One region of the Pantoea sp. X-Soil-OKNW-713 genome, then DNA from elsewhere that is predicted to be linked to it. Evidence: predicted binding sites of a transcription regulator. Region 1 holds the regulator's gene; each other region holds the start of a gene.
What was found. Region 1 encodes PurR, which represses purine synthesis genes. Its sites were predicted from a motif close to CANGCAAACGTTTGCNTG; they were not measured.

Region 1 (10,678 bases):
TGATTTTAAAAACCGCAATTCCTAGACGACCGGTCTAATACAGGAGTCAACATGGCGAGTAAACAGCTGTTCTCCCCACTGAAAGTGGGTGCGATTACCGTACCTAACCGCGTTTTCATGGCCCCGCTGACGCGTCTGCGTAGCATTGAGCCAGGCGACATTCCGACTCCGCTCATGGCTGAGTATTATCAGCAACGCGCCAGCGCGGGTCTGATTATCACCGAAGCAACGCAAATTTCTTTCCAGGCGAAAGGTTATGCAGGTGCGCCGGGGCTGCATACGCAGCAGCAAATCGCCGCGTGGAAAGCAATTAACGAAGCCATTCATGGCGCAGGAGGTCACAGTGCCGTGCAGCTATGGCACACCGGCCGCATCTCTCATCATAGTGTGCAGCCAAACGGTCTGGCACCCGTCGCTCCTTCCGCCCTGGCCGCCGGTACGCGTACGTCGTTACGCCACGCTGATGGCAGCGTCTATCGTGAAGATACCTCGCTGCCGCGCGAGCTGAGCGTGGCAGAGATTAAGCAGATTGTGGCTGATTTTGGTCAGGCAGCGGCCAATGCGCGCGAAGCCGATTTTGATCTGCTGGAATTGCACTCTGCGCATGGTTATTTGATGCACCAGTTCCTCGCCCCTGATTCCAACCAACGTACTGATGAATACGGCGGTTCGATTGCGAAGCGTGGTCGGTTCGCGCTGGAAGTGGTTGATGCGGCTATTGCCAACTGGTCAGCCGACCGTATTGGTATCCGCATTTCGCCGATTGGTGCCTTCCAGAACCTGGAAAACGGTCCGGATGAAGAAGCCGCCGCGCTGTGGTACATCTCCGAACTGGGTAAACGCAAGCTGGCGTATCTGCATCTGTCAGAACCGGACTGGGCTGGCGGTCAACCCTACAGTGATGCTTTCCGCGAGAAAGTTCGTGCCCTGTTCCCTGGGGTGATCATTGGTGCCGGTGCCTATAGCGTTGAAAAAGCAGATGACCTGATTCAGCGTGGTCTGATCGATGCCGTCGCGTTTGGCCGCGATTTTATCGCCAACCCGGACCTGGTTGCGCGCCTGCAACACGATGCGCCGCTTAACCCACAACGCCCGGAAAGTTTCTACGGCGGTGGTGCGGAAGGCTATACCGACTACCCTACTCTGTAAAATCTCCCCGCTGCCGCCCCAATGTGCGGCAGCGCTGTTTTTTCGTAGCGTTAACTCGCTATACTTAGCTTTTGTGCTTTTTAAAAGAGGATGTTATGCGTTTACTTCACACTATGTTACGCGTTGGCGATCTGGAACGTTCAATCGAGTTTTATACCCAGGTGCTGGGTATGCGTCTGCTGCGCAAGAGCGAGAACACGGAATACAAATACACGCTGGCGTTTGTCGGTTACACCGAAGAGAGCGAAGGTGCGGTGATTGAACTGACCTACAACTGGGGCGTAGATAGCTATGACCTTGGTAACGCCTACGGTCATATTGCGCTGGGTGTTGATGATGTTGCTGCCACCTGTGACCAAATCCGTCATGCCGGTGGCAAAGTGACGCGTGAAGCCGGTCCGGTTAAAGGCGGCACCACGGTTATTGCGTTTGTTGAAGATCCCGATGGTTATAAAATCGAGCTGATCGAAAACAAACATGCCGGACACGGCATCGGCAACTAACCTGTTGCCGGGTCAGCCTGTACTTTTACCGGCTGACCCACCTCTCCTGCTGCACCCTCCCGCGATTTTTGCCATAATGCGCGCTGCCCCATTTATTGCTATGAGATCCTGATGTCTGAATCGAACGCCTTAAACGCTCTCCATCAACGCTTTCGCGGCTTTTATCCCGTGGTGATCGACGTCGAAACTGCCGGTTTTAATGCCAAAACCGATGCCCTGTTAGAAATTGCCGCCACCACTCTGAAGATGGATGATGACGGCTGGCTGCATTGTGATGAGACGCTTCATTTCAACGTTGAACCTTTTGAAGGCGCGATTCTTAACCCGGAAGCACTGGCATTTACCGGGATTGATCCCAGCAACCCGTTGCGTGGTGCAGTGAGCGAGTATGATGCGCTGCATGCCATTTTTAAGATGGTGCGCAAAGGGATGAAAGACAGTCATTGTAATCGTGCGATTATCGTGGCGCACAATGCCACCTTTGATCACAACTTCCTGATGGCTGCTGCGGAACGCGTGAGTCTGAAGCGTAATCCATTCCATCCGTTTGCCACTTTCGACACCGCGGCATTAAGTGGATTGGTATTGGGTCAGACGGTGCTGGCAAAAGCCTGTAAAGCGGCAGGGATGGATTTTGATAGCACCCAGGCGCATTCCGCCCTGTACGATACCGAACAAACCGCCATCCTGTTTTGCGAGTTGGTGAACCGTTGGAAACGTCTGGGGGGCTGGCCACTGGCGTTCAGTGATGAACTGTCGGAAGAAGACTCCGCCGAGTGACCAAAAGAAAGGCCGACGACTGTCGGCCTTAACGCTTATTCTGCTTCTTTATACTTCTCAGCAGTTTCTTTAATCAGCGGCTGAAGTTCACCACGCTGGAACATCTCGACGATGATGTCGCAACCACCGACCAGCTCGCCATCAACCCACAACTGTGGGAAAGTCGGCCAGTTGGCATATTTTGGCAACTCGGCACGAATATCCGGGTTTTGCAGGATATCAACATACGCGAAGCGCTCACCACAGGCAGACAGAGCCTGTACCGCTTGTGCAGAGAAACCGCAGCTTGGCAGTTTCGGCGAACCTTTCATGTACAGCAGGATCGGGTTTTCTGCGATCTGGCGCTGGATTTTCTCAACAGTACTCATTTTTGCCTTCCTTAATTCCTCACTTCGTGTTTGTTTATTGTAGCGATTTCACCCCCGCACTAAAACGGGATTTTGCGGTTCAGGCACATCAATCGCCATGTTTGTTAAGTTCCGGTGCCATAAATAACATTTTCATATCATGAATAAGCATGAACCGATTAATAATTAGCAATATATCTGCTGGGTTAACCAGCTGAAATCGCTCATTTTTGCCCCATATCAACTCTGCTAACACATTAATAGAAAAATGCCTTACCTTTTAGAAAAAAACTGGATTAGAATCATCTCGGTGCTGATCGTTGATCAGATTTTTCTAACATAGCTGCGGGCTGTTTCTTCAGACTGCTTAACCTGTACCGGACTATGCGTTTACTCATTACGCTTTTTATGCTGGCTTTCGCCCAACTGTTTTTTAATGTGGCTTCTGCGTCACCGCATGCGCCCATCAATGCCAGTTTGCATAACGCTGAGAAAAAAAGTGCGCGCGAAGATGAGCGTCGCAAGCGACGTCCGGTAAAAACCAGCACCAAAAAATCCCGTCTTGCTACCAGTGTTCAGAAGCTAAAGCTGAAAAAACAGCCGAAAATGGAAACGGCGCTGCATAAAACCCGCAGCAAGAAAGCCCTGCTGAAATCACCGTCAAAAAAATATGGTCACCAACGTCTGGCGAAGAGAAGCGCGAAGCAGGACGATGACCGCGATTTGACCACCATCAAGATGAGCAATTCTCACCGTCAGCGCTATCAGAAAGCACGCGAAACCGCGATGAACAAGCTGATGGGGCAGATTGGTAAACCATACCAATGGGGTGGCACTTCACCGCATACCGGTTTCGATTGCAGCGGTCTGGTGTGGTACGCCTATAAAGACCTGGTTAAATATAAATTCCCGCGCACCGCCAACGAAATGTATCACCTGCGGGATGCGGCACCGATTAAGCGCGATATGCTGGAGAAAGGGGATTTGGTGTTCTTCCGCATCAATAATCGCGGCACTGCCGATCATGTGGGTGTTTATCTTGGCAATGGCAAATTTATCCAGTCGCCTCGTACCGGTAAAGATATTCAAATCAGTGCATTGGGTGAGGATTACTGGCTGAAACACTACGTCGGGGCACGCCGTATGATGACCCCCAAAACCATCCGCTAAAAAAACGCCCGATACCCGATAAAACAACAAGCCGGACCCTGATTTTCAGGTCCGGCTTTTTTATTAATGAAGGATCGCGGTGAAGCTGAACACGATAATCATTAGTAGCGCGCCCACAGTGGTAAACAGCGCCAGTTTCAGGTCTGTACTCATCACAACTCCTTAGTCACAATAAATGAAGGGTTATCGTAATTTTCTCACAGCCTCCGGCAAAAATCTCGTCTTATCCGCGCCAGCTTGCTAGAATCGCCGCCTTTCGTTGCGCAACAGATTTTGCGCACGCTGTGTTTGCGGCAAGTTAAAGTGTTATTGACCAGGTGTTAATGTCTTTTTCTTCGCCATTCGCCCCGAAAATCGGGGCGCAAAACCATTAGCAGACGCAAACGTTTAACAATATACTTATCAGTTAGTTGCGATAAGCCCGGGAGTACCATTTTCATGGCAACAATTAAAGATGTGGCGAAACGCGCCGGTGTCTCCACCACCACGGTTTCGCATGTCATCAACAAGACGCGTTTTGTCGCGGAAGAGACGCGTAACGCCGTATGGGAAGCGATCAAAGAGCTGCATTACTCGCCCAGCGCCGTGGCGCGCAGCCTGAAAGTCAACCACACCAAAACGCTGGGGTTGCTGGCCACCTCCAGTGAAGCCCCCTATTTCGCCGAGATTATCGAGGCGGTGGAAAACCACTGTTTCGATCGCGGCTACACGCTGATCCTGGGCAATGCGCATAACGACCTGCAAAAACAGCGCGCATATCTGTCGATGATGGCGCAGAAGCGTGTCGATGGCCTGTTGGTGATGTGTTCTGAATACCCCGACGACCTGCTGACCATGCTGGAAGAGAACCGTAATATCCCGATGGTGGTGATGGACTGGGGCGCATCGCGTGGCGATTTTACCGATACGGTGCAGGACAATGCGTTTCAGGGCGGCTATCTCGCCGGGCGTTACCTGATTGAACGCGGTCATCGCGACATTGGTGCCATCCCCGGACAAATGGAGCGCAACACCGGCGGTGGCCGCCATGCCGGTTTCATGCAGGCGCTGAATGAGGCAGGCATCACCGTGCGGCCCGAGTGGATTGTGCAGGGCGATTTTGAACCGGAATCCGGTTATCAGGCGATGCAGCAGATCCTCAATCAGAAGCAACGCCCGACTGCCGTGTTCTGCGGTGGCGATATCATGGCGATGGGCGCGATCTGTGCTGCGGATGAAATGGGCCTGCGGGTCCCGCAGGATATCTCCGTGATCGGCTATGACAACGTGCGCAACGCGCGTTATTTCACGCCGGCGCTGACCACTGTTCATCAACCTAAAGCTCAGTTAGGCGAAAAAGCGTTGGAAATGCTGCTGGATCGTATCACCAGCAAACGTGAAGAACCGCAAACCATTGAAGTTCAACCAACGCTGATTGAACGCCGTTCAGTCGCTGACGGCCCGTTCCGCGACTACCGCCGCTAAGTTTCCGTTTCGCTCAACCATTCATGGTTGAGCGTTTCGGCATCGCCGAGATAACTCAGCAACCAACCCAGAGCCGGCGAATTACGTTGTTCCGACCAACTGACACAGCATGGGCTATCCGGGAACGGCGTGGGTAACGGTAACTCGGTTAATGCTCCGCTATCCAGCAATGGCCGGGCTAAATGGCCCGGCACCATCCCTACGCAGAGTCCCGCCAGCAGGCAGTCGACGCCGGTTTCCCATTCCGGCACCACCAGACGGCGTTGATTATCCAACGTCCAGGTCATGCGCCGCGGCAACGCCCGCGAAGTGTCTTCCAGCACCAGAGAAGGCCAGGCCCGCAACGTCTCGTCATCCAACAAGGTACTTTTTGCCAACGGATGATCGGGGCTGACTACACAGCGCCAGTTTAACGCGCCCATATCCTGAAAGGCGAAACGCCCACCGACCGGAATCGCCTGAGTGGCCCCAATCGCTACGTCGACCCGCCCATCGGCCAGTGCATCCCAGACACCATTAAACACTTCATAACTGATAATCAACTCCATGTCGGGAAAGTGGCGGTAGAAATCCTTCACCAGTTGTCGGGTGCGATGAGGTTTAACGATGCAATCCACCGCGATACTCAGCTGACCACGCCAGCCATTTGCCAACTGCTGGCACTGCCGCCGCGTCGCCAGCATTTTTTTGATAACACTTCGCCCTTCCCGGACAAAATGCTCCCCGGCCGCCGTCAGCACCACTTCCCGATGCTGACGTTCGAACAACGGCACCGCCAACCAGGTTTCGAGCTGCCGTACCGTGTAGCTGATGGCAGAAGGCACCCGATGTAACTCTTGTGCTGCCGCACTAAAACTACCGCTGCGGGCCACCGCATCTACCACTTCAAGCGCATATTCAGACCACATATTTTTGCCTGCAAATTTTTTGATAGCACCGCGCAAATATTAGCGTTTCACAAAACCTGGCGCACGCTTTTACACTCCTCCGCGTTTACCTGTCTAAAGAGAATTACCATGTTGTCATCAAAAGGATTTCTGCCTTATCTTGCTTTACTCAGCATGCTGGGCTTTCTTGCTACGGATATGTACCTGCCGGCATTCGGTGCCATGCAGCAGGATTTTGCTACCGCCCCCGGTACCATCAGCGCCAGTCTGAGTCTGTTCCTTGGTGGTTTTGCCTGTGCGCAGGTCTTCTGGGGACCGCTGTCGGATCGCTTCGGACGTAAACCGGTTCTGCTGGCGGGATTAGCGATTTTTGCCCTGGGTTGTCTGGGCATGTTGTGGGTGACCGACGTCCGTTTGATGCTGGCGCTGCGCTTTGTGCAGGCGCTGGGTGTTTGCGCTGCCGCCGTTAGCTGGCAGGCGCTGGTGGTGGATCGTTATCCGCAAAACCAGGCCAACAAAGTTTTTGCAACCATTATGCCGCTGGTCGCCTTGTCTCCGGCGCTCGCCCCGTTACTCGGTGCCTGGCTGATGGGCCATTTTCACTGGCGTAGTATCTTTCTGCTGCTGACACTGATAACCCTGGTGTTGCTTATCGGCACCCTGCGTCTGGCGAATCCCGTACGATCCGACACCACGCGAGCGCCGCAGCCTGGCTGGCTGACGCTGCTGGCATCGCGTACTTATAGCGGCAACGTATTGATCTACTCTGCCTGTTCCGCCAGCTTTTTTGCCTGGTTGACCGGCTCACCCTTTATCCTCGCCGATGCCGGTTTATCACCGGCAGATATTGGCCTGAGTTATGTGCCGCAAACTATCGCCTTCCTGATCGGTGGATTTGGCTGCCGCGCGCTGCTGAATCGTTTTCAGGGGAAACAACTACTGCCGTGGTTACTGATGATCTACAGCCTGAGCATTCTTAGCCTGTTTGCGGTTGCGCAGCTTTCCACCCCCGCGCTGTGGGCATTGCTGTTGCCGTTCTGTGGTATGGCGCTGGCAAATGGTGCTATCTATCCGATTGTGGTCGCCAGTGCCCTGCTGCCCTTCCCCCAGGCAACAGGCAAAGCCGCTTCATTGCAAAATTTGCTACAACTCGGATTATGTTTTGTCGCCAGCCTGGTCGTTTCCGCTGGATTACAACAAGCGCTGCATAGCACCAGCCTCGTGATGCTCGCTACCGTTGCACTCGCCTGGGCCGGTTTCGGTTGGCAACGTACAGCAAACGCACAAAGTGATGTTGCTCACAACTCCTTAGCCTGCGAAGATAATCACTGACGCAACAACTTTAGTTAGCATCCTAACGATAAGTCGTTGAATATTGACCCACGTAAGCATATACTGCGTGGGTCAGCAATTCTGTAACAAATCAATAACATAAATGTATTACTATTAAGCGACTCTGTCGCTGGGATGGCGTCTGCACGATATTCTCGCCTGTGTTGTGCCAGACATTTCTATTCAGATTCATACCTCTGTAAAACGTCGGATATCTGGCGCACGGATTTTCCGTGAGTTCTCTCACAAGCCTGGAGAAATTGACTATTCTTTTCTCAGGTTGAAATCGGAAAGGTGATGGAGAAGCTATGAGTTCATCGTGTATAGAAGAAGTGAGCCTTGAAGAAAACCACTGGTTTCGTATCGCCCATGAATTACTGGAACGGGCTGATATTGCCATTAATGGCACTCGCCCCTGGGATATTCAGGTTAAGCATCCGGATTTTTTTAAACGGGTCCTGCAAGAAGGTTCATTGGGCTTAGGTGAAAGCTATATGGACGGTTGGTGGGACTGTGAAAATCTCGACATGTTTTTCCACCGCGTACTGAAGCACCACCTGGATCAACAATTACCGCATCATTTTAAAGACACGTTGCGTATCGCAGCCGCGCGTCTGACCAATTTACAATCGAAAAAACGCGCCTGGATTGTCGGTAAAGAGCATTACGATCTTGGAAACGACCTGTTTTCTCTGATGCTTGACCCCTTTATGCAGTACTCCTGTGGTTACTGGAAAGAGGCCGAGACGCTGGAACAGGCGCAACAAGACAAACTCGATATGATTTGCCGCAAGCTGCAACTGAAACCCGGCATGACATTGCTTGATATTGGTTGTGGTTGGGGTGGACTGGCAGAGTTTGCCGCACGCAATTATGGCGTGAAAGTGCATGGTGTCACCATTTCGGCAGAGCAACAGAAGATGGCACAGGAGCGTTGTGCCGGTCTGGACGTCACCATTCTGTTGCAGGATTATCGCGACCTGAATCTGCAAGTTGACCGTATCGTTTCGGTCGGCATGTTCGAACATGTCGGTCCCAAAAATTACGCGACCTATTTTGAGGTGGCCGACCGTAATTTGAAGCCGGACGGTATTTTCCTGCTGCATACCATTGGTGCGATTAAAACCGATATGAATGTTGACCCCTGGATCGACAAATATATCTTCCCGAATGGTTGCCTGCCCTCCGTACGCCAGATTGCTAATGCCAGTGAGTCACATTTTGTGATGGAAGACTGGCACAATTTCGGCGCGGATTATGACACCACGCTAATGGCCTGGCATGCGCGTTTTTTTGACGCCTGGCCGCAGCTGGCAGAAAAATACGGTGATCGTTTTAAACGCATGTTCAGCTATTATCTCAATGCCTGCGCCGGTGCATTCCGCGCGCGTGATATCCAGCTGTGGCAAGTGGTTTTCAGCCGTGGAGCTGAGGGCGGCCTGCGCGTCGCGCGTTAACCTCCCGTTTGTAGCGGCGTGATTTATCACGCGCTTTTAATACCGCGCGATAAATCGCGCCGCTACGAATGCCAGGTTATTCGCTCTCGTCAGACTGCTGCTGCGCCAGAGCGGCTGCTTCACGTTGTGCCAACACGCGCTCAACGGTTTCGACAATGGCCTGGGTATGCGGATCAATCTCGATATTCACCTTGTGACCTAACTTCTTCGCGCCAAGCGTGGTGCGCTCCAGCGTTTCCGGGATCAGGTGTACACAGAATTTACTCCTGGTCACATCACCCACCGTCAGGCTGATACCATCAATACCGACAAACCCTTTATGCAGAATATATTTCATCTGCGATGGGTCCTGTAATTTAAACCACACCTCACGGTTGTTTTCTGACTGAATAATTTTGCAGATTTCTGCGGTGGTCATAATATGGCCGGACATTAAATGACCGCCAATTTCGTCACTGAATTTTGCAGCGCGCTCAATATTCACCACATCACCCACCTGCAATTCGCCCAGGTTGGTAATCCGTAAGGTTTCTTTGATTAAGTCAAAGCTGACCTGGTCACCGTCAATCGCTGTCACCGTCAGGCAGCAGCCGTTATTCGCCACTGATGCGCCCAGTGCCAGCCCCGGCAATAACTCTTCCGGCAGTTTCACGACATGGGTGCGAAACAACTCTTTTTCTTCGATTGCAACAATCTCTGCCGTACCTTGTACAATTCCAGTAAACATAATCTCAGCCTCTGCGAAGTTTGCGCTAGTTTATCACAGCTGCCCCGTTCGGGTTTAATTTGGCGGTGCGTGAAATTTACACAATCGTTTTAACAAAATGCGAACAAAGTTTGGCTAAGCGTCAACAGACCGGTAGACTAGGCCGCGCATTCTTTGGGGATTTCTCCCCGTTCTCTTCTTATTATTAAAATGCAGGTGATACGTGCAGAAGTATTTAACAGAAGCGCGTCAATTGCTGGCCCTTGCGATCCCGGTCATCCTTGCTCAGGTTGCCCAGACCGCAATGGGTTTCGTGGATACCATTATGGCCGGTGCGGTAAGCGCCACGGATATGGCCGCCGTTGCGGTGGGCACCTCTATCTGGCTCCCCGCCATTCTGTTTGGTCATGGTTTGCTGCTGGCATTGACGCCTACCGTTGCGCAACTCAATGGGTCGGGACGACGTGAGCGCATCGCGGAACAAGTCCGTCAGGGTTACTGGCTGGCGTTTTTTGTCGCGCTGCTGATCATGGTGGTACTGTGGAACGCAGGCTATCTGATTCATGCCATGCATGATATTGATCCGCTGCTGGCCGCCAAAGCCGAAGGCTATCTCCATGCCCTACTGTTCGGTGCGCCTGGCTACCTGTTTTTTCAGGTGGCGCGTAACCAGTGTGAAGGTTTGTCGAAAACCAAACCCGGTATGGTGCTGGGTTTCCTCGGTTTGTTGACCAATATTCCACTCAACTATGTGTTCATTTATGGTCATTTTGGCATGCCAGCGCTGGGTGGCGTGGGCTGTGGCGTCGCCACCGCCAGCGTCTATTGGGTGATGTTTATCGTGATGCGCTTCTGGCTGAAACGTATGGGCAGCATGCGCGAT
Region 2 (10,678 bases), 1.4 Mb from region 1:
GGCCATGACCGATACGGTCGGCCAGCCGTCCGAGACGTGGTGCAGAAAGAATGCTGCCGAGTGCAGCGGCTGCCATCACCAGGCCGGCGGTGACGGTAATCGCGTGGTCGCCGCTGACAAACTGCCCGACATACAGCGTGATAATCGGTTCAATCGACATATTGGCGAAAATCAATAACGTGCCGGATAACCACATCAAACGTACCACCGGCAGGTTCACCGCTTTCTCATCGGCGCTGCTGCTCTGTACCGCCTTTTTCGCCTGACGCGGCGCTTCTTTCAACAAAAAAGTAGTGGCGAGAAAAGCGAGAAAAATCACCGCACCGGTCAGCCAAAAGGTATGACGAATGCCGATCAACGGCGGCAGCACGCCGCCCAGTAACGGCCCCACCACATTACCCGCCATAATACCGGACGACAGCATACCCAGCGCCCAGCCGGTCTGCTCTTTCGGCGTTTGTGCCGCCACCAGGATGGTGGAGCCGGATGCGTAGCCGCCGAGCAAACCAGCCAGCAGACGCAACGCCACCAGTTGCCAGGGCGCGGTTGCCATACCAATCAATGACATGGCAATCGCCATCCCCAGGCTGGCGCGGATCAGCATCAGTTTGCGACCATAGCGATCCGCCAGCTTGCCCCACAGCGGCGCAGTCAGGGCAGCGCTGAGGAAGGTAGCGCCATAGGCCGCCCCCGACCAGCGTGCAATCGCTGCCGGTTCCTGCACCCCGAGTTGCTGTACATACAACGGCAAAAACGGCAGCAGAAGCGTCATCGCCACGATGGTGCTGAAGGAACCGAGTACGCAGACGAACAAATTTCGCCGCCAGTGTTGCTGTTCAGGCGCTAACGCCGTTGGAGGTTGCTGCATGATGATATCCCTGTTTTAAGCTGACATTCAGGCTAACAGCGGCATCTTGTCGATAACAGAGCGACCGGGATATTTGCCACGCAGCGCGCTATTGTTGCCAAAATGCAACAATCAGTTCTCACCCAATGCGGTGATCAGCGCATCGCACAATAACGTCACTGGCGAGGAGGGTTCTGGCTGCGTTTTCAGCAGCAGATAACTGTGCAGGCGATCCATTTGCCACTCCGGCAGCACCTGCACGATATCCCCCTGCGCCAACGCTTCACGCGTCATATAAGCCGGTAGATAGGCAATACCGGTGCCTGCCAGCGCCGCATTCAGCAATGCCATGCTGTTATTGGCACGGAAGCGACTACGAACATCCAGCGCCAGCCGCTGTTTATCACGGCGAAACGGTAGCGCAGCGGTGTGGGCTGGGCCGTGGAACAACAACAAATCGTGGCGCGTGAGCTTTTCGGGATGATCGATAACCGGATGCGCGGCCAGATAATCAGGCGCGGCGTACAAGCCCCAGTCAATGGTGCTCAATTCGCGATAATCAGGGGTTTCTGGTGCGCGCGCGCGAATGACGATCGCCACATCCGCGAGGTTCGAAAGGTCTTCACTGACACGATCGGTCAGTTCAAGATCAACATTGATATGGATATGGCGACGAATAAAGCGGTTTAACGTCGGCACCACGCACTGGCAGCCAAAGGTCACCGGTGCCTGCAAACGCACGTTGCCGGTCGGCAGTTGATGCACCTGTTGGACAAAGGCATCAGCGCGATGCATCTCATCCATCAGGCGGATGCAAAAGGGATAATAGGCCTGGCCAAGTTCCGTCAATGCCACTTTACGCGTGGTACGCTGCAATAATTTGATGCCGAGGCGTACTTCCAGCCGGGCAATTTCACGGCTGACATAGGATTTTGATACGCCGAGGGTGCGAGCTGCTTCGCTAAAACTTTGCCGTTCAACCACGCGCGCAAACAGCATCATGGCGGTGAGATTGTCGCTGTTATCCATTGTCCATAACCGGCAGAGTAAGGGAGAACAGCAGCTTAAAAGGATTAGTGCGGAATAGCACCTGATTTCCCGCGCCCACATGGCAACGGGAAATCAGGTTGGCGACTCAACTGGCCACCGCCAGCGGAAATAACAGACGATCCGGTTCGACACGGCGCTGACGACGCAGCTGACCCGGTGTGACGCGGAAGTAGTTTTTAAAGGTGCGGGTGTAAGCCTGCTGCGTGTCGAAGCCGTAGCTCATCGCCACTTGCAGGATCGCCTCATCACTGTTCAGTAACGTCAACGCCGATTCGGTCAACCGACGCTGGCGAATGTACTCAGCCAGTGAAAATCCGGTGTGCTGACGAAACAGACGTTGCAGATGCCAGCGGGAATACCCGGAACGGCGTGCGACTTCATCCAGATGCAAATCGTGTCCTAAGTTGTCTTCTATCCAGTCCAGCAAACTGCGGATAAATTGACTCTGATTCATGGCTCCTCCTGATACGACGTGATGTCCAGTAAAGCCACTTTAGCGCGTTAAATTTATCCCTTAATTAGCGGAAAATTAGCGCAGAATTAGCAAGGGGAAAACGGGTGTAATTCTGCGCTAATTTTCCAGCGCTACACTTTGTTCATACATTTGGGAGGGCATCATGCGTGTGCTGCTGGTTGAAGATGATGAGATGATTGGCGCGAACTTGCAGCAGGCGCTGGAGGCCGCTGGCTGGTCGGTGGACTGGGTACGGGATGGCGTGTTTGCCACCAATGCCTGGACTGAAGGCGGCTACAGCTGCGTGTTACTCGACCTGGGCTTACCGCGGGAAGATGGCATCCATGTCCTACGCCGCGCCCGTACCCGTGGCGATATGACGCCGGTGCTGGTGCTGACCGCGCGTGATACCGTGGCCCAGCGTGTTCAGGGACTCGACAGCGGTGCCGATGATTACCTGCTAAAACCCTTTGATTTACAAGAGGTCCTGGCGCGAATGCGAGCGATTACCCGACGTCGTCACGGTGCGGCGGATTCCCTGTTAGGCAGCGGCGACGTGCAGCTCGATATGATGACGCGTGAAGTGCTGTATAAAGGGCAGCGTGAGCAACTTACCGCGCGTGAATACGCCCTGCTTTATGCGCTGCTGGAGCGTCCGGGCGCCATTCTTTCACGCGAACAACTGGAAAACCGCATCTACGGCTGGGGCGAAGAAGTCACCAGCAATGCGGTTGATGTCTTAATTCATGGCATGCGCCGCAAGCTGGATAACGAAGTGATCCGCAACGTGCGCGGCCTGGGGTGGCGAGTCCCTGCAATATGAAACCCTTCACGTTTATGCGTTCCCTGCGTAATAAATTGCTGACCACCCTGTTGCTGATGCATCTGGCGATGATCGGTGGTGTCACCTCCTATTTTTACAGCTGCTACGGCGACATGATCGGCACCATGAAGGACGATCAGCTGGCAAAAATCGCCGATGCCTGGGCCAGCAGCAAACGCATTCCCGCCCTGATGCCGCTGATGCTCAACGCCGATAAACTCAAAAGCGCCTATGTGGTGCAATTGTGGGATGACAATCAGCAGCTGCGCGCCAGTTCCTGGCCGGAGTTGAATGCGCCATTGCAGAGTAAAAAAGGCTGGAGTGACGTTAAGATCGGAGATTGTGAAGACTGCGACTGGCGTGTCTTCAATCGCCCCGGTGAACCCGGCAGTGAAATCGCTGCCATTCAGGTGCTCTACAACATCGGCTACATGAAAAGCGTGATGGTGAAGCGCGCGCTGTCAGCCATTATCCCGTTGATTTTAATGATGCCACTCTCGCTGCTGGTGATCTGGCTGGTGGTGCGCGCCATCACGCGCGACTTACGCGTGGCCTCGCGCCAGATTGCCGCCCAGGAGATGTTGCATCCCGACAGCGTCCCCCCGGATGGCTTACCGGACGAGATCCTGCCGCTGGTTGCCGCCTATAACTCGCTGCTGGATAAACTGCGTGCTGCCTGGTCGTCACAGCGCCAGTTCCTCGAAGATGCCGCCCACGAACTGCGTACGCCGGTCACCGCCGTGACGTTGCAGCTGGAGAACCTACGCCAGCATATTCAACCGGGCGAGGCCAGCCGTCAGTTTGATCAACTGGAAGCGGGCGTGACCCGTACCCGCCATCTGGTGACACAGCTGCTGAACATCTCGCGCCAGGAAGATCAGTCGGTGGTTGCCACGGTAGAAAATATTGAGCTGGAAGACCTGCTGAAGGAGAGTATCGAGCAGCTGATGGTGGTGGCCGATAAGCGCGGGATTGATATCGGTTTTAACGGCACTGCCCACTACCGCATCCAGGCTAGTCGTTCCGATTTACGCAGCCTGTTTGACAACCTGATCGGTAATGCCATGCTGCACACCCCCGAAGGTAGCCTGGTGGATGTGCTGCTGCATCGCGTCGGCAATCACACCGTGGTGGATATTGTTGATAACGGGCCGGGTATGCCGGAAGGCTTTATCGAACGCGCGTTTGACCGCTTCACCCGTTCGCCTGATGTGCAGGCCCAGGGTAGCGGTCTTGGGCTGTCGATTGTTCGCAGCGTGGCGCAAAAACACCGTATGCAGGTGGCACTGTCGAACTGCCTCAATCCGCAGGGTCAGATTTGCGGTTTGCAGGTGCGAGTCACCCTCCCTTAATAGCTGTCCCTCATCCGTAACGGCGCGATTTATCGCGCTGTTTATTCCTGCTCCTCATCCGTAGCGGCGCGATTTATCGCGCTGTTTTTTTGTGCTGTGCCCCTCCATGCAAAAAGATGCGCGATAAATCGCGCCGCTACGCATTTACCCATTCAGGTTGTTCTGCGATGAAGGCGACAACGTAAACGGTTGCGGGGTTCCGTTCGATCCATGACATTTATGTGACATAACTCACATTTTTGGTGAATGGAATTGCAACACTTTTTGACAAACGTGATCAAAATCTATTTTCTATCGGACTGATACAGGCACCCTACGCGAGCTTTAAAAACCGGCGGCTCAGACCGGCTTAAAACAATTCACCGCCCACCCCTGGGATCGACTGACACCGATCGCGCATTTTTGCGACGATCACGAGCATGTGGTTAACGATAATGAAATATAAAGCATTGATAGCAGGGGCCTTACTGGCCAGCAGCTGGACCGGCGCGACCCAAGCAGCAGACAGCAACCCGCAATACCTTTCCGACTGGTGGCATCAGAGCGTCAACGTGGTGGGCAGTTATCACACCCGTTTCGGACCACAGTTTAATAACGACGTGTATCTGGAATACGAAGCCTTTGCCAAAAAGGACTGGTTTGATTTCTACGGCTACGCCGACCTGACCAACTTCTTCGGTCTGGGCAACAGCAACGCTAACGGTATTTTCGACCACGGTTCGCCGCTGTTCATGGAAATTGAGCCGCGTTTCTCCATCGATAAGCTGACCGGCACCAGCCTGGCGTTTGGTCCGTTTAAAGAGTGGTACTTCGCCAACAACTACATCTACGACATGGGCCGCAACGCGTCGCAGCGCCAGAACACCTGGTATATGGGTCTGGGCACCGATATCGACACCCATTCCGATGTGGGCCTGTCGCTGAACGTGTACGCGAAATACCAGTGGCAGAACTACGGTGCCGCCAACGAAAACAGCTGGGATGGCTATCGCTTCAAGGTGAAATACTTTGTGCCGATTACCGATCTGTGGGGCGGTAAGCTGAGCTATATCGGCTTCACTAACTTCGACTGGGGTTCCGATCTGCGTGACGAAACCGGTCCATCACGTACCAGCAACTCGATTGCATCCAGCCACATTCTGTCGCTGAACTACGACCACTGGCATGTTTCTACCGTGGCACGTTATTTCCACAACGGTGGACAGTGGGCTGATGGCCAGGAGCTGAACTTCGGCAATGGTCCGTTTGAAGTGAAATCAACCGGCTGGGGTTACTACCTGGTTGTGGGTTATAACTTCTAACTTAGCTAACGCCACCTTCATCCGTAGCGGCGCGATTTATCGCGCAATGTTTTCCGGCACAGCGCCGAATTGCGCGATAAATCGCGCCGCTACGGGTTAACATCGGTGACTAAATTCTTGGTTTGTAAGCATTCACCATCCACGGCACACCGAACTTATCGGTGAACATGCCAAAACCATTCGCCCAGAACGTCGGCTCCCAGCTTTTTGTCACCTGCCCGCCGGCAGACAACGCATCAAACCATCGCTTGCCCTGCACTTCATCCGGCGTGGAGAGACTCACCGCAAAGCCGTTGTAGTGCGCCTCACGATTCCCGTCACTCAACATAATTTCGCCCTGCCCGATGCGTAGGTGCGCGTGCATGATATGTTCCGGCGGAAAGGTCATCCCGGAAGGACAACCTTCTGTGGATTCCGTCTCCGGCATATCGCCAAAGGTCATTTTAAACAGCAACTCGCCGTCAGTCGCCTCAAGGTAGAATGCGATGGCCTCTTCGCAGCGGCCGTCATAAAACAAATAAGGGGTAATTTGCATGGTCGGTTCTCCAGAGTGAACGCCCGATGCCAAGTGTAGTGGCTGCCAGCCAAACAGGACGCGAGCCGGGCCGCACTCTTACCTTTGTTGACAATAGCGCCGGAACAGCTGCGCCATATAGGCGCTCATCGGCGTCAACGCCGTGTCCTTACGCTGAATCAGATAAAAGTTTGCCTTGGGTAACGGATCATCCAGCTCCAGCGCCACCAGCTGGCCGCCGTGGGTGGGGTCTTCAATCACATCTCGCGAGATAATGCTGACGAAATCGGTCTTTGCCACCAGGCTGGTGCAGGCCATAAAGGTTTCGCAGGTGACGACGATTTTCGGTGCCATGCCGCGCTCGCCAAACATATCGTGCAGCAGCCGATAATAGCTGCCCTGCGGCGTCGGCATGGTCCAGTCACAATGCTGCAACTCCGCCAGCGAGCGCGCATGAGCCATCGGATGCCCCTTGCGCACCACCACCTGATAATCTCGCTCCATCAGTCGTTCGTAGGTCAGTTCCTGATCGAGATGGCTTTGGTCGTAGGTGTTGATGGTGAAATCCAGCTCCCCCTGGCGCAGCTCATGTACCATCGCCACCAGTTGTCCTTCGACGATACGCACCTTTACCAGCGGATATTCGCGGTGAAAATGATTGATCACCTGCGGCATCACGGTACGCGCGATGCTGCCGCCGACGCCAATATTCACCCTGCCGCCCGCCAGCCCCAGTCGCTGCTGAATATCTTCCTGCGCGACGCGCAGTTCTTCCAGCACCAGGCTGGCATGCCGAAAAAAGTTATCACCAATATCGGTCAGGGTAACGCCCTGATGGCGTCGTTCAAATAAACGCGCACCGAGTACCAATTCCAGTTCCTGGATCGACTTAGTCAGCGCAGGCTGCGATACGCCTGAAAGACGGCTGGCAGCGCGGATGCTGCCCTGGCGGGCCACATCAACAAAGGCGCGGAGCTGATGCAATTTTAAGTTAGCAGGCATAGTTACTCGGTGATAACCGTTGTTTATCAGGCACAAGATATTCGCATCTTATGCGCGCCAATACCATTGTGTAGATTCGGGACAATGCATAAAAAACCAACATAAAGGATATGCCGATGAAAACCCTTTCCGACCGCGTCAGCGCCCTGGTACCACAAATGCAAAGCTGGCGACGCGACCTGCATCAGTTTGCTGAGTCGGGCTGGCTGGAATTTCGTACCGCCACCCTGGTTGCCGAGGAGCTGCATCGTCTTGGTTATCAACTGCAACTGGGCCGTGAAGTGGTGGATGCCGATGCGCGTATGGGGCTGCCTTCAGCCGCAGTGCTGGCGGCACAGGAAGCGCGCGCCCTGGAGCAGGGGGCGCTGCCGCAGTGGCTCAGCCATTTCTCCGGCGGCTTCTGTGGCATTGTTGCCACCCTGGCAACCGGTCGCCCTGGCCCGGTGATGGGCTTCCGCGTCGATATGGACGCGCTCGACCTCAATGAAAGCACCGCCGCCGATCATCTGCCGCAGCGCGAAGGCTTTGCCTCCTGCAATGCGGGCATGATGCACGCCTGCGGTCATGACGGTCATACCACCATCGGCCTTGGCCTCGCCAACGTGTTGATGGCGATGAAAGACCAACTGAGCGGCACCATCAAACTGATTTTCCAGCCCGCCGAAGAGGGCGTGCGTGGTGCAAAAGCGATGGTGGCAGCGGGCGTAGTGGACGATGTGGATCTGTTTACCGCCATCCATCTCGGCACCGGCGTGCCTGCCGGCGAAATCGTTTGCGGCAGCGACAGCTTCCTCGCCACCACCAAACTTGATGTGCAATTCACCGGGGTGGGAGCCCATGCGGGTGGTCGCCCGGAAGAGGGACGCAACGCCCTGCTGGCCGCGGCGCAGGCCACGCTGGCGCTGCACAACCTGCCGCAACACAGCGGCGGCGTGGCGCGTGTTAACGTCGGCGTGTTGCAGGCTGGGACCGGCCGCAACGTGGTGGCCGACACCGCGCTGATGAAGGTTGAGACGCGCGGCGTCAGTAACCAGGTGAACGACGATATTTATCAGCAGGCGCTGCGTGTGATTGCCGGTGCCGCAGCGATGTACGGCGTTGAATCCGACGTCAAACTGATGGGCGGCGCACGTAGCTGCACCCCAAGCCAACCGTGGGTCGCGTTTATCCACCAGCAGGCAGAAGCGCTGGGGCTGTTCGACTCGGTCATCGACACCAAAAAGCAGGCCGCCGGTTCCGAAGATGCCACCTATATGCTGGAGCGCGTGCAGCAGCGCGGCGGTCAGGCATCCTACGTGATTTTCGGCTGCGAGCTGGCGGCAGGCCACCACAACGCGAAGTTCGATTTCGATGAAGGCATCATGGCGGTGGCGGTACAAACCCTCGCCACGCTGGCACTGAACGGGGCACAGTTCGGAGTCCAGTCATGAGCCATCCTGAGTTTATCGATCACTACATCAATCAACATCAGGCGCGCTTCAGCGCCATCAGCGACGCCATCTGGGATGTGCCAGAAACCCGTTTTGAAGAGACGCAATCCTCGGCGTTACTGGCCGATGCACTGGAGCAGGAAGGCTTCAGCGTCGAGCGCGGCGTGGGGGGGATCGAAACGGCGTTTATCGCCAGCATCGGCAGCGGTAAACCGGTGATCGCCATTCTGGGTGAGTTCGATGCCCTGGCCGGTCTGAGCCAGAAAGCGGCCTGCGCTGAGCCGCAGCCGCTGGTGGAGAACGGTAACGGCCACGGTTGCGGTCACAACCTGTTAGGTACGGCAGGTCTGGCGGCCGCCTTCGCCATCAAGGCCTGGTGGGCAGAGCACGGCCAGCGCGGTACGCTACGTTTTTACGGTTGCCCCGGCGAAGAAGGCGGCTCCGGCAAAACCTATATGGTGCGCGAAGGGTTGTTTGACGATGTTGATGCGGCAGTGACCTGGCACCCGGAAGGTTTCAGCGGCATGTTTAACCTCAGCACCCTTGCCAATATCCAGGCGGCGTTCCACTTCAAAGGGGTGGCAGCGCACGCGGCCAACTCGCCACATCTGGGGCGCAGCGCCCTCGACGCCGTCACGCTGATGAATACCGGCGCGAACTTTCTGCGTGAACATATCGTGCAGGAAGCGCGCGTCCATTATGCCGTCACCAACACCGGCGGCGTCTCTCCCAACGTGGTACAGGCCGATGCCGAAGTGTTGTACCTGATTCGCGCGCCGCAACTCGACCAGGCTCAGGATATTTATCAGCGGGTGATCAATATCGCCAAAGGCGCAGCGCTGATGACCGACACACAAATGACGGTGCGCTTTGATAAAGCCTGCTCTAACTACGTTCCCAACCGCGCGCTGGAAGCGGTGATGGAGGGTTATCTGCATCAGTTTGGCCTGCCGGATTACAACGACGATGAGCGGGCCTTTGCGACGCAGATCCGCGCCACCTTAACCAAAGATGATCTGCGCAACGCCCGGCTCAACGCGGCACGCACCGGCGGTGAAGCCGGAGTTGCCTGGAGCGAGGCGCTGGGGGACAAAGTGCTGATGGATGACGTTGCCCCGTATGCAGTAACGCGTGAGCTGCTGTATGGCTCCACCGATGTGGGCGATGTCAGTTGGGTGACACCCACCGCGCAGTGCTTCGCGCCGTGCTTTGCCTTCGGTACGCCGCTGCATACCTGGCAACTGGTGGCGCAGGGTCGCACCGCTATCGCCCACAAAGGTATGTGCCTGGCGGCAAAAGTACTGGCCGCCACGGCGCTGACCCTGTTGACCGATGATGCCGCTCTGGCACGCTGCCGCGACGAGTTTATCCGCGTACGCAGCGAGCAACCCTATCAATGCCCGATTCCGCCAGGGGTAAAACCGTCAAAACTGGCATCCTGATAATAAACCCGCGCCCATGCAGGCGCGGGCAGTCGTACCCAAAACAATAAAATTTTTACGCAAATACAACATAACGAGACGAGGAAATGCCGATGGAAGTCACCACGGAGAATCGCAGCCCAGGGAAGCTGTTTAGCTGGATTGAGCGGGTCGGTAACAAAATACCGAACCCTTTTTTATTGTTCGTCTATTTGATTGTGGTGCTGATGGTCGCGACGGCCATCATCAGCGGTCTGGATCTGGCGGTGAAGAATCCGACCAACGGCGAGCTGGTGCGGGTCAATAACCTGCTGAGCGTAGCCGGATTGCAGTGGATCCTGCCCAATATCATCAAGAACTTCAGCAGTTTTACCCCGCTGGGTTCGATTCTGGCATTGGTGATTGGTGCCGGTCTGGCAGAAAAGGTCGGTCTGCTGCAATCGCTGATGGTCAAGATGGCGTCACGCGTTAGCCGTCGCTACGC
Region 3 (10,678 bases), 1.4 Mb from region 1:
TCGACACGGCCACTTCAATACGGTAATCGATGTTACGTGTCATCCAATCCGCAGAGGAGAGGAACACTTTTTTATCGCCGCCGCTTTCGAAAATATAGACGCGGTCATGCTCAAGATAGCGGTCAACGATGCTAATCACGCGAATATTTTCGCTGATACCCGGTAAATCAGGGATCAGCGAGCACATGCCGCGTACCAGCAGGTTCACTTTCACCCCCGCCGCTGAAGCAGCATACAACCGATCTACCAACCCGTTATCTACCAGGTTATTAATTTTCAGCGTAATGCCCGCTGGAATTCCCTGCTGCACGTTGGCAATTTCGTTATCAATCAATTGATAAAGCATACTGCGCGAATTTTGCGGCGAAACCATTAAATGGTCGAAACTCACCGGGCGATAAGGGTTTTCAATAAAGTTAAACACCCGACGCACTTCGTTGGTGATACGAGCATCCGCCGTCAGCAAAGAGTAGTCAGTATAAAGGCGCGCGGTCTTCTCGTTAAAGTTACCGGTGCCGATATGCGCGTAGCGCACAATCTCTTCCCCTTCGCGACGCGAAATCAGGAACAGCTTGGCGTGAATTTTCAGACCCGGCGCAGAGAAGATAACGTGGACGCCAGCTTCGGTCAGACGCTTGGCCCAGTGGATGTTGGCTTCTTCATCGAAACGTGCCTGTAGCTCCACCACCACCGTCACTTTTTTGCCGTTGTAGGCGGCGTGGATCATCGCATCCATGATGCGTGAGTTCTTGGCTACACGGTAGATGTTGATTTTGATCGCCAGCACGCTCGGGTCGAAAGACGCCTGACGCAGCAGTTCCAGCACATGCTCAAAGGTATGATACGGATAGTAGAGCAGCACATCGCGGTTACGAATCGCATCAAAGCCGTTGCGGAAGCCATCAAAACCGATATGACGGATCTGTGGCAACGGGCGATTTTCCAGATTGCTTTTGCCCTCATTCGGGAAGCTAATAAAATCTTTAAAGTTGTGGTAACGGCCACCCGGCACCACCGAATCGTAGTTGGAGATGGAAAGTTTATGGCGCAGCATCTCCACCATTTCATCTGGCATATCCCGTTGATACACGAAGCGCACCGGCTCCGCATTCAGACGCTGCTTCAGGCTGGAAGACATCAGCTCCAGCAAGCTGGATTCCATCTCCGTGACCAGATCGTACTCTGCATCGCGCGTCATCTTCATCGAATAGGCGTTCAGCGCATCATAGTCGTAGAAGCCTTTAAAGATATCATCAAGGCAATAACGCAGGATATTATCCAACAGGATCATCGGTTTACGACGACGTGGCGACTCAGCAGGCAGGTTAACGAAGCGCGGCACTTTATCGGACGGAATCTCCAGCAGTGCGTAGCGTTTATCGTCCCCACGAATAATTTCTACCGCCAGGTAGGTGTAATCATCTTTCAGGAATTCGATTAAGTCGGTGTCGTGATTGACCAGAATTGGCGTGATGTGCTGACGCAACTGATGCTTGAAATAGTAACGTAACCATACCTGCTGGTTGGGTGACAGTTGGCGTTCGTTAATCAGGAAGATCTGATTACGCGCCATTTCCAGCAGCAGATCGTTATACAGCGCATCAAATTCCTGGTCAGACTTCAGTACCCGTTGTTGAATCTTCTTCAGCAGGTGGCGTGGCGTGCTGGGTGAACCTTGTTCTTCCCCAATCAGAATGCGGCGTTTTAAATCGGCAAAGCGAACTTTATAAAATTCATCAAGGTTGTTCGAATAGATCCCGAGGAAACGCATACGTTCAATCAGCGGGTTACTTTTATCCGCTGCTTCCTGTAACACGCGTTCGTTGAAAGATAACCAGCTTAATTCTTTTTCTATATACAGCTTTTCCTGACCCATTCTGACTCCGTGATGCTGTTGCTGGACGGGATGCCCGGCGAAAAGGCGCGATTGCGCTGTTTCGCACAGTCTCCCTCACCATTATGGCGAGAGTATGGCAGGCTTGTCCAACGCCAACAGTTGTCTTATCAATCAGCTACGGGCAACATAGCGGCTTGTCTACGAGCCTAACCCTGATCTGCATGAGCATAACAAGCATTCCCGTCCACTTTAGCGATAAACGCCGCCGTGCCATTGACCGGTGGGTTAAGCGTATCGTCACCGCTTGCGGTGTGGGAATTTTGCTACTGATGTTACTGCTGTTCTTCTGGTTAATCTGGGTCGTATTGCCCCTTTTTAGCACGCCAGGTGTGCAGGTGGTTGCCAGTCAACAGCTGTGGGACAAAGCCCCGGTGTTGGCAATGGGCAGCGACGGGTCGCTCGGTTGGCGTATCAGCCGTAACGAAGCACGTTTTATTCCGCTGGATGGACAACCTGCCGGACCTGCGCTGGCGTTGCAGGGCAAACCGGATGCGGTAGCGCAGAGCGCCGACCATCACAGCCTGCTGCTGAATATGCAGGGCGATTTACTGCTGATGCAGCCGGTTAACGGCGAATGGCGCTTTCCACTCGGCGATCGTCCGTTACATCTTCCCCAGGGGGCGGTGTCCCACATGGCGCTGGCTACGCTCACGGACAACCAATGGCGGATTGCGGCGCAAACCGCTGCCGGAATTGTTCTCCTGACACTGGATAACTCAAACCGCGTTGGTCAAATTCTTCTGCCGCAGCAGCAGGCCGATCGCCTGTTGCTCTCACCCGATGGCAGCGTGCTGTATACCAGCGAAGGCCGCCTGTTGCGCGTCTGGCAAGTCAGCGCGGATGGCGCGCAATTGCGCGAAACGCAAACCCTGACGGAGAAACCGCAAAGCCTGCATCTGTTGGCTGGGGGGCGTACCTTATTGATTCAGGATACGCGCGGCGTCAGCCAGTGGTTTGCCATTGCCGGGCCGCAGGGGCCGCGTTTACAGGAAATACGCACCTTCAATGCCAGCACGGGCGCGAGCTTAATTGTCACTGAGTCCCAGCGTCGCGTATTCGCCACTCTGAATGCGGCAGGCGAGGTTAGCCTGTTTGCCAGCAAACAGCCGGGACCGATTGTCACCCGCAAACTGGCTCCCGGCGTTCAGGCGGCTGCGTTCTCTCCACGCGGTGACACGCTGCTGCTGGAGCGGGCAGGGCAATGGCAGCGTCTGCGCCTCGACGATCCCTGGCCGGATTTCAGTTGGCGTAATTTGTGGCAAAAAATCTGGTACGAAAACTACCCGCAGCCCGATTGGGTGTGGCAATCCACCGCCGCAGGGGACAGCTATCAGGCGAAGTTTAGTCTGATACCGCTGGTGATTGGCACGTTGAAAGCGGCCAGCCTGGCGCTGCTGTTTGCCACGCCGCTGGCGCTGGCAGCGGCGATGTATACCGCATGGTTTATGACGCCGGGTTTGCGTCGCTGGGTCAAGCCGGGCATTGAGATGATGGGGGCGCTGCCGAGCGTGGTCATCGGTTTGATTGCCGGGATCTGGCTGGCACCGCACATCAGCAATGCGTTGATTGGCGTGCTGTTGTTGCCACTGGTGCTGGCAGCGACCTTGCTGTTATGTGGCCTGTTCAGCCCGCGTCTGCCCGCACGCTGGCGTCAGCCGGGCTACGAAGTGTTGCTGTTGCTGCCGATATTGCTGGCCGTCACCCTGTTTACGCTGTGGCTACCCACTTATATCTGGCCAAATATCGGGGAACGTCTGGCCCATTATGAGCAACGTAACCTGCTGGTGGCCGCGCTGGCGATGGGGTTCGCGCTGGTGCCGCTAATCTTTACCTTAGCGGAAGATGCCTTGTTCAGTGTGCCGCTCTCATTGGGGCAAGGGTCGCTGGCATTGGGGGCGACACCGTGGCAAACCCTGACGCGCGTGGTGCTGCCGGGGGCTTCAGCGGGTATTTTTGCCGCATTGATGATCGGTTTTGGTCGGGCGTTGGGTGAAACCATGATCGTGCTGATGGCGACCGGCAATACGCCGGTGAGCGAAGGTGGCTTGTTTGCCGGGCTGCGCGCGTTGTCAGCCAATATCGCCATTGAGATGCCGGAGGCGGCAGCAGGGAGTGCCCATTATCGTATCTTGTTCCTTAGCGCACTGATTCTGTTGATTTTTACCCTGATTATTAACACGGTGGCGGAGGTCATTCGCCAGCGTCTGCGCCAGCGTTACAACCAGCATGAGGGGCAGGGATGAAGGCGATGCGCCAAAATGATCGCTGGCGCTGGCTCACCGCCGGTGCGGTGGCCGTCTGTTTGTTGGCTTTTACCTTGCTGATTGGGCTGCTGGCCTGGCAGGGTATGCGCGCCTTCTGGCCCCAGCCGGTCGATCAATATCAGTTCCAGCCACCCGATGGTGAACCGGTGAAGCTGCTGGGCGAGACAGTGCAGCGCCAGCAGCATGGCAGCGGCTGGCGTTATGTGGTGAAAACCGGGAATCGTGATTTTGCTCCGCCTGATTTCCGCGTCATTGACAGTCAAAACCAGGCCGAAATTCGTCAGCCGCCGGATGTGATGGTGTTGCAACGGCGCAGCGGCGGGAATGCTTACGGCTGGTTTATCGAATTGCGTGAAAATAATGAAGTGCTGACGGCGCGCGATCGCGATGCGCTGCTGCATCAGCGTTTAAAAGCGGCCCATGAGCAGCTACGTCAGGCGAGCCAGATCCGGCGTATTGATATGGCGCGTCTCAATGCCCAGTTGGAAAACCTGCAACAACAGGCGGAAGAGCAGCAACGCAAAGGGGCGTTCAGTGCGCGGCGGCAATCCGAATACGATGCCAACAGCGCCGCGCTGCAACGGCGTTTTAGCGCCCTGGCTAATCAACTGAGCCAGCTGCAAAGTGAAAGCCAGCGGGATGTGCTGGTGCTGCGCGATGTGCAGGGGCAGGACCATGTGATTCCGTTGGCGCAAATTGTCGCGGCCTGGTACCCGAATAGCATGAGCTTCGGCCAGAAAGTGCAACATTTCTTCAGCCAGGTGTGGCAATTTGTCAGCAATAATCCGGCGGCGGGCGAAAGCGAAAGTGGCGCGCTACCGGCAATTTTTGGCACCGTGCTGATGGTACTGCTGATGTCGGTCATCGTTATGCCGCTTGGCGTGGTGGCGGCACTCTGGCTGCATGAATATGCCGGACGTAATGCTCTGACCCGGCTGGTACGAATTGCGGTGGTCAATCTGGCGGGTGTGCCATCGATTGTGTACGGCGTGTTTGGCCTTGGCTTTTTTGTCTGGCTGATTGGCGGCACTATCGACCAATTGTTTTACTCACGCGCACTGCCAAACCCGACATTTGGCACCCCGGGTTTGTTATGGGCGGCGCTGACGCTGGCGTTGCTGACGTTGCCGGTGGTGATCGTCGCCACCGAGGAAGGATTATCACGCATTCCGGACAGCCTGCGACAGGGATCGCTGGCGCTGGGAGCCACTCAGGCGGAAACCCTGTGGCGTGTGGTGTTGCCACTGGCAGTGCCAGCGATGCTGACCGGTTTGATTCTGGCGGTCGCGCGTGCAGCCGGGGAAACCGCCCCATTGATGCTGGTTGGCGTGGTGAAGATGGTGCCGGAACTCCCGGTGGACGCAGTATTTCCGTATTTACATCTTGACCGCAAGTTTATGCACCTCGGTTTTCAGATTTACGATCTGGCATTTCAAAGCCCGAATATCGACGCTGACCGCCCGCTGGTTTATGCCACCGCCCTGTTGCTGGTGGTAATTATCCTGTCGCTCAACCTGCTGGCGATGGTGTTGCGCCACCGCCTGCGTGAGCGTTACCGGCTTATGACGCATTAAAAGGTTCTCCACATGACCCCTGATTACGACATTGCCCTCAAGGTTAATCAGCTTTCGCTGTGGTATGGCGAGCGCCAGGCGCTGAATAACATTGACCTGCAACTGCCGAAGAACCATATCACGGCGCTGATCGGCCCTTCCGGCTGTGGCAAATCGACGCTGCTGCGTTGTTTTAATCGCATGAATGATGTGATTGATGGTAGCCGCATGGAAGGGGAGATTTGGCTGGGGCAGCATGCCATTATGCAACCGGAGCAGGATCTGGCTGCACTGCGTCGCCGTGTCGGCATGGTGTTTCAGCGACCTAACCCGTTCCCCAAATCAATCTATGAAAACGTGGTGTATGGCCTGCGTTTGCAAGGGGTGCGTGACCGCCGGATATTGAATGAAGCCTGCGAACGTGCGCTACGCGCGGCGGCGTTATGGAGTGAAGTGAAAGATCAGCTGGGGCAAAACGCGTTAACCCTCTCGACCGGTCAACAGCAACGGTTGGTGATTGCACGCGCGATCGCCATTGAACCGGAAGTCTTATTGCTGGACGAGCCAACTTCCGCGCTCGATCCCATCTCCACGCTGGTGATTGAAGAATTAATGACGACGCTCAAGCAGCATTTCACGCTGGTGCTGGTAACGCACAACATGCAGCAGGCGGCGCGCGTGTCCGATTACACCGCGTTTATGCATAACGGGCAGTTGGTGGAGTTTGATGAAACCGACCGTATCTTTACCTCACCACAAGCGCGGCGTACGGAAGATTACATTACCGGTCGATTTGGTTGAGGAAAATACAAAGAACAAGCGCGATAAATCGCGCCGCTACGAAGGGTTGCAAATACGGTAGCGGCGCGATTTATCGCGCGAAGTTAGTATTGAATCTGAGTTCAATCGTGAGCGTAGCCCTGCGGTGGCAGCGGTTGATCATCCAGCCAGGCCGCACCCTCGCGCATCTGCAAACGTCCTTCCACAAACCAGCTAATCACCAGCGGATAGATGGCATGTTCCTGGTGCTGTACGCGGGCGGTAACATCCTCTTCCGAATCATCGGCAAACACCGGTACGCGCGCCTGTAAAATAATCGGCCCGCCATCCAGTTCATCGGTGACGAAATGCACCGAAGTACCATGTTCTGCGTCGCCATTCTCCAGTGCCTGACGATGGGTATGCAGGCCGGGATATTTTGGCAACAGGGAAGGATGGATATTGACCAGACGGTCATGATAATGCGCGACAAATGCCTGGCTGAGGATACGCATATATCCCGCCAGCACCACCAAATCAGGGGCGTAAGCATCAATCTCCTGCATCAGCTGGCGATCAAAGGCGTCACGGTCAGCGAATTGACTGGCAGCCAGCGCATGAGTTGGCACACCGGCTTCCTGCGCACGGGTTAAACCCAACGCTGAAGATTTATTACTGAAAACGGCAGCCACGCTGCCGTTAATACGCCCGCTTGCGCAGGCGTCAAGGATGGACTGAAGATTGCTGCCGTTGCCGGAGATCAGTACAACCAGTTTTTTCATGGGTTGATAACCACACGCTCTTCAGAATCAGACGCTTTGATCACACCAATCTTCCACGCCTGCTCGCCTGCGTCAGTCATCAGCTGTACCGCTTTATCAGCTTCGGCTGCGCTCAGCGCAATCACCATGCCCACGCCACAGTTAAAGGTGCGGTACATTTCGTGACGGCTAACATTACCGGCCTGCTGCAACCAGTTGAACACTGCCGGCCACTGCCAGCTGCTTTCTTCCAGCACCGCCTGGGTGTTATCCGGCAGTACGCGCGGAATATTTTCCCAGAAGCCACCACCGGTCAGGTGCGCAATGGCGTGCACATCAACCTGTTCGATCAGGCTCAGGATGTTTTTCACGTAAATGCGGGTCGGTGCCAGCAGATGATCGGCCAGCGGTTTGCCTTCCAGCTGTTTGGTTTCCGGGTTAGTCTGGCTGACTTCCAGGATCTTACGTACCAGCGAGTAACCGTTAGAGTGCGGACCACTGGAACCCAGCGCGATCAGAACATCGCCATCCTGCACTTTCGAGCCGTCGATGATCTCTGATTTTTCCACCACGCCGACGCAGAAACCCGCCACGTCGTAATCTTCGCCGTGATACATTCCAGGCATCTCTGCGGTTTCACCGCCAACCAGCGCACAGCCTGATTGCAGGCAACCTTCAGCGATACCGGTAATCACCGAGGAAGCGGTGTCAACATCCAGTTTGCCGGTGGCATAGTAGTCGAGGAAGAACAGCGGCTCAGCGCCTTGTACCACCAGATCGTTCACGCACATCGCCACCAGATCGATACCGATGCTGTCATGGCGCTTAAGATCCATCGCCAGACGCAGCTTGGTGCCGACGCCGTCGGTGCCGGAGACCAGCACTGGCTCGCGGTATTTCTGCGGCAGCGCACAAAGCGCGCCAAAGCCCCCCAGTCCACCCATCACTTCCGGGCGGCGGGTCTTTTTCACTACGCCTTTAATGCGGTCAACCAGAGCGTTACCTGCGTCAATATCAACACCGGCGTCTTTGTAGCTGAGAGAGGTCTTGTCGGTCACTGCGGAATCCCCACGCGAGTTGCGGTTGGTGGTTAAAATAAAGCGGCGTAATTCTACCAGCGCAGGCAAACGTTTGCGAGTCCCATCTCACGCCCCCTTTGCACGGCACCGCTTTTTCGCTAATCCTTAATCTCAGATGGTGGAAGGCGTTGTATTGACCAATGACATATGGCGCAGCAGGAAAAAGGCGGTATAATCCCGCGATTTTTTTTAGCTCAACTCAATTCCGGGAGAACAATCATGAAGATCGTGGAAGTCAAACACCCGCTGGTCAAACATAAACTGGGCCTGATGCGTGAGCATGATGTCAGTACTAAACGCTTCCGCGAACTGGCGTCAGAAGTTGGCAGCCTGCTGACTTATGAAGCCACTGCCGACCTGGCAACCGAGCGCGTTACGATTGAAGGCTGGAATGGCCCGGTAGAAATCGAACAAATCAAAGGCAAAAAAATTACCGTCGTACCGATTCTGCGTGCCGGTCTGGGCATGATGGAAGGCGTGCTGGAACACGTACCGAGCGCGCGTATCAGCGTGGTCGGCGTTTACCGTGATGAAGAGACGCTGGAGCCGGTACCGTACTTCCAGAAACTGGTTTCCAACATCGAAGAGCGCATGGCGCTGGTGGTGGATCCGATGCTGGCAACCGGCGGCTCGATGATCGCCACTATCGACCTGCTGAAAAAAGCCGGTTGTAACAGCATCAAGGTGCTGGTGCTGGTGGCGGCACCGGAAGGTATTGCCGCGCTGGAAAAAGCGCATCCTGACGTTGAACTCTATACCGCTTCAATCGACAAAGGCCTGAACGAGAAGGGATACATTATTCCTGGTCTCGGCGATGCCGGCGACAAGATTTTCGGAACCAAATAAATAAAGCAGCCGGCCAGAGAGTCGGCTTTTTTTTGGCAAAAATGCACCACACAACTCAAGGGGATCACTGAATGACTCGTCGCGCCATCGGCGTTAGCGAACGACCGCCGCTACTCAAAACCATTCCACTCAGTCTGCAACATCTGTTCGCCATGTTTGGCGCAACCGTGCTGGTGCCGATTTTGTTTCACATCAACCCGGCCACGGTGCTGCTGTTTAACGGGGTAGGGACGCTGCTGTATCTCTTCATCTGTAAAGGGAAAATCCCGGCTTATCTCGGCTCCAGCTTCGCCTTTATTTCTCCGGTGCTGCTGCTGTTACCGTTGGGTTATGAAGTCGCGCTGGGCGGCTTCATCCTCTGCGGTTTCCTGTTCTGTGTTGTTGCCCTGATAGTGAAAAAGGCGGGCACCGGCTGGCTGGACGTGATGTTCCCGCCTGCGGCAATGGGTGCGATTGTGGCGGTTATCGGCCTTGAGCTGGCGGGCGTGGCGGCTAATATGGCTGGTCTGCTGCCTGCTGAGGGCACCTCACCTGATGGCACCACCGTGTTTATTTCGCTGGTGACGCTGGGTGTTACCGTGTTTGGCTCCGTGCTGTTCCGTGGCTTCTTTGCCATTATCCCGATTCTGATTGGTGTGCTGGTTGGCTACGCGCTTTCTTCTTTTATGGGCATCGTAAACTGGGCGTCGGTTGAGAATGCGCCGTGGTTTGCACTGCCGACGTTCTATACGCCACGTTTTGAGTGGGCGGCGATGTTGACCATTCTGCCTGCGGCGCTGGTGGTGATCGCCGAGCACGTTGGTCACCTGGTGGTGACGGCGAATATCGTGAAAAAAGATCTGATCCGCGATCCGGGCCTGCATCGTTCCATGTTCGCCAACGGCCTTTCCACCATGATCTCCGGTTTCTTTGGTTCAACCCCCAACACCACCTACGGTGAGAACATCGGCGTCATGGCGATCACCCGTGTCTACAGCACCTGGGTGATCGGCGGGGCGGCAATCCTGGCGATTCTGCTCTCCTGCGTCGGCAAACTGGCCGCCGCGATTCAGGCGATTCCGGTGCCGGTGATGGGTGGCGTGTCACTGCTGCTGTACGGGGTGATCGGTGCTTCAGGTATTCGTGTGCTGATTGAATCCAAAGTGGATTACAACAAAGCGCAGAATCTGATCCTCACTTCGGTGATCCTGATCATCGGCGTCAGCGGTGCCAAAGTGCATATCGGTGCCGCCGAGCTGAAAGGTATGGCGCTGGCGACCATTGTTGGCGTGGCACTCAGCCTGATCTTCCGCGTAATCAGCTTGTTACGTCCGGAAGAAGTGGTTCTGGATGCTGAAGAGCAACGCGAACCCTAAGCGCGTTTGCCGGGCAGGGAAGCCCGGTTCATCTCTGGCAAGGATCGTGATAGACTTGCCCCGTTTTCTGCCCGTTCATACGCTGAGGTGCTTCTGAACACGCCGGCACAGCTTTCACTGCCACTTTACTTACCTGATGACGAAACCTTTGCCAGCTTTTGGCC

Region 2: the regulator PurR is predicted to act here: its motif matches at 4,705-4,722, upstream of AC6I8R_RS02005 (nucleoside-specific channel-forming protein Tsx).
Region 3: the regulator PurR is predicted to act here: its motif matches at 8,355-8,372, upstream of purM (phosphoribosylformylglycinamidine cyclo-ligase).

What each region holds. Positions count from the first base shown of each region.
Region 1 is NZ_AP035995.1:1,864,669-1,875,346, reverse strand. It holds gene AC6I8R_RS08690 (TetR/AcrR family transcriptional regulator) at 1-3, shown strand, start outside; gene AC6I8R_RS08685 (alkene reductase) at 52-1,149, shown strand; gene gloA (lactoylglutathione lyase) at 1,245-1,652, shown strand; gene rnt (ribonuclease T) at 1,764-2,432, shown strand; gene AC6I8R_RS08670 (Grx4 family monothiol glutaredoxin) at 2,468-2,800, opposite strand; gene AC6I8R_RS08665 (C40 family peptidase) at 3,164-3,949, shown strand; gene cydH (cytochrome bd-I oxidase subunit CydH) at 4,013-4,102, opposite strand; gene purR (HTH-type transcriptional repressor PurR) at 4,388-5,413, shown strand; gene punR (DNA-binding transcriptional activator PunR) at 5,410-6,321, opposite strand; gene punC (purine nucleoside transporter PunC) at 6,430-7,632, shown strand; gene cfa (cyclopropane fatty acyl phospholipid synthase) at 7,941-9,089, shown strand; gene AC6I8R_RS08635 (riboflavin synthase subunit alpha) at 9,166-9,816, opposite strand; gene AC6I8R_RS08630 (MATE family efflux transporter) at 10,019-10,678, shown strand, end outside.
Region 2 is NZ_AP035995.1:447,867-458,544, reverse strand. It holds gene AC6I8R_RS02030 (MFS transporter) at 1-868, opposite strand, end outside; gene AC6I8R_RS02025 (LysR family transcriptional regulator) at 980-1,876, opposite strand; gene AC6I8R_RS02020 (helix-turn-helix domain-containing protein) at 1,983-2,351, opposite strand; gene AC6I8R_RS02015 (response regulator) at 2,515-3,174, shown strand; gene AC6I8R_RS02010 (sensor histidine kinase) at 3,171-4,526, shown strand; gene AC6I8R_RS02005 (nucleoside-specific channel-forming protein Tsx) at 4,961-5,827, shown strand; gene yjdN (VOC family metalloprotein YjdN) at 5,937-6,362, opposite strand; gene AC6I8R_RS01995 (LysR family transcriptional regulator) at 6,441-7,343, opposite strand; gene AC6I8R_RS01990 (amidohydrolase) at 7,460-8,773, shown strand; gene AC6I8R_RS01985 (M20 family metallopeptidase) at 8,770-10,215, shown strand; gene abgT (p-aminobenzoyl-glutamate transporter) at 10,308-10,678, shown strand, end outside.
Region 3 is NZ_AP035995.1:3,252,312-3,262,989, reverse strand. It holds gene ppk1 (polyphosphate kinase 1) at 1-1,876, opposite strand, end outside; gene AC6I8R_RS15270 (ABC transporter permease subunit) at 2,059-4,140, shown strand; gene pstA (phosphate ABC transporter permease PstA) at 4,137-5,735, shown strand; gene pstB (phosphate ABC transporter ATP-binding protein PstB) at 5,748-6,515, shown strand; gene purN (phosphoribosylglycinamide formyltransferase) at 6,617-7,255, opposite strand; gene purM (phosphoribosylformylglycinamidine cyclo-ligase) at 7,252-8,292, opposite strand; gene upp (uracil phosphoribosyltransferase) at 8,533-9,159, shown strand; gene uraA (uracil permease) at 9,231-10,514, shown strand; gene hda (DnaA inactivator Hda) at 10,602-10,678, shown strand, end outside.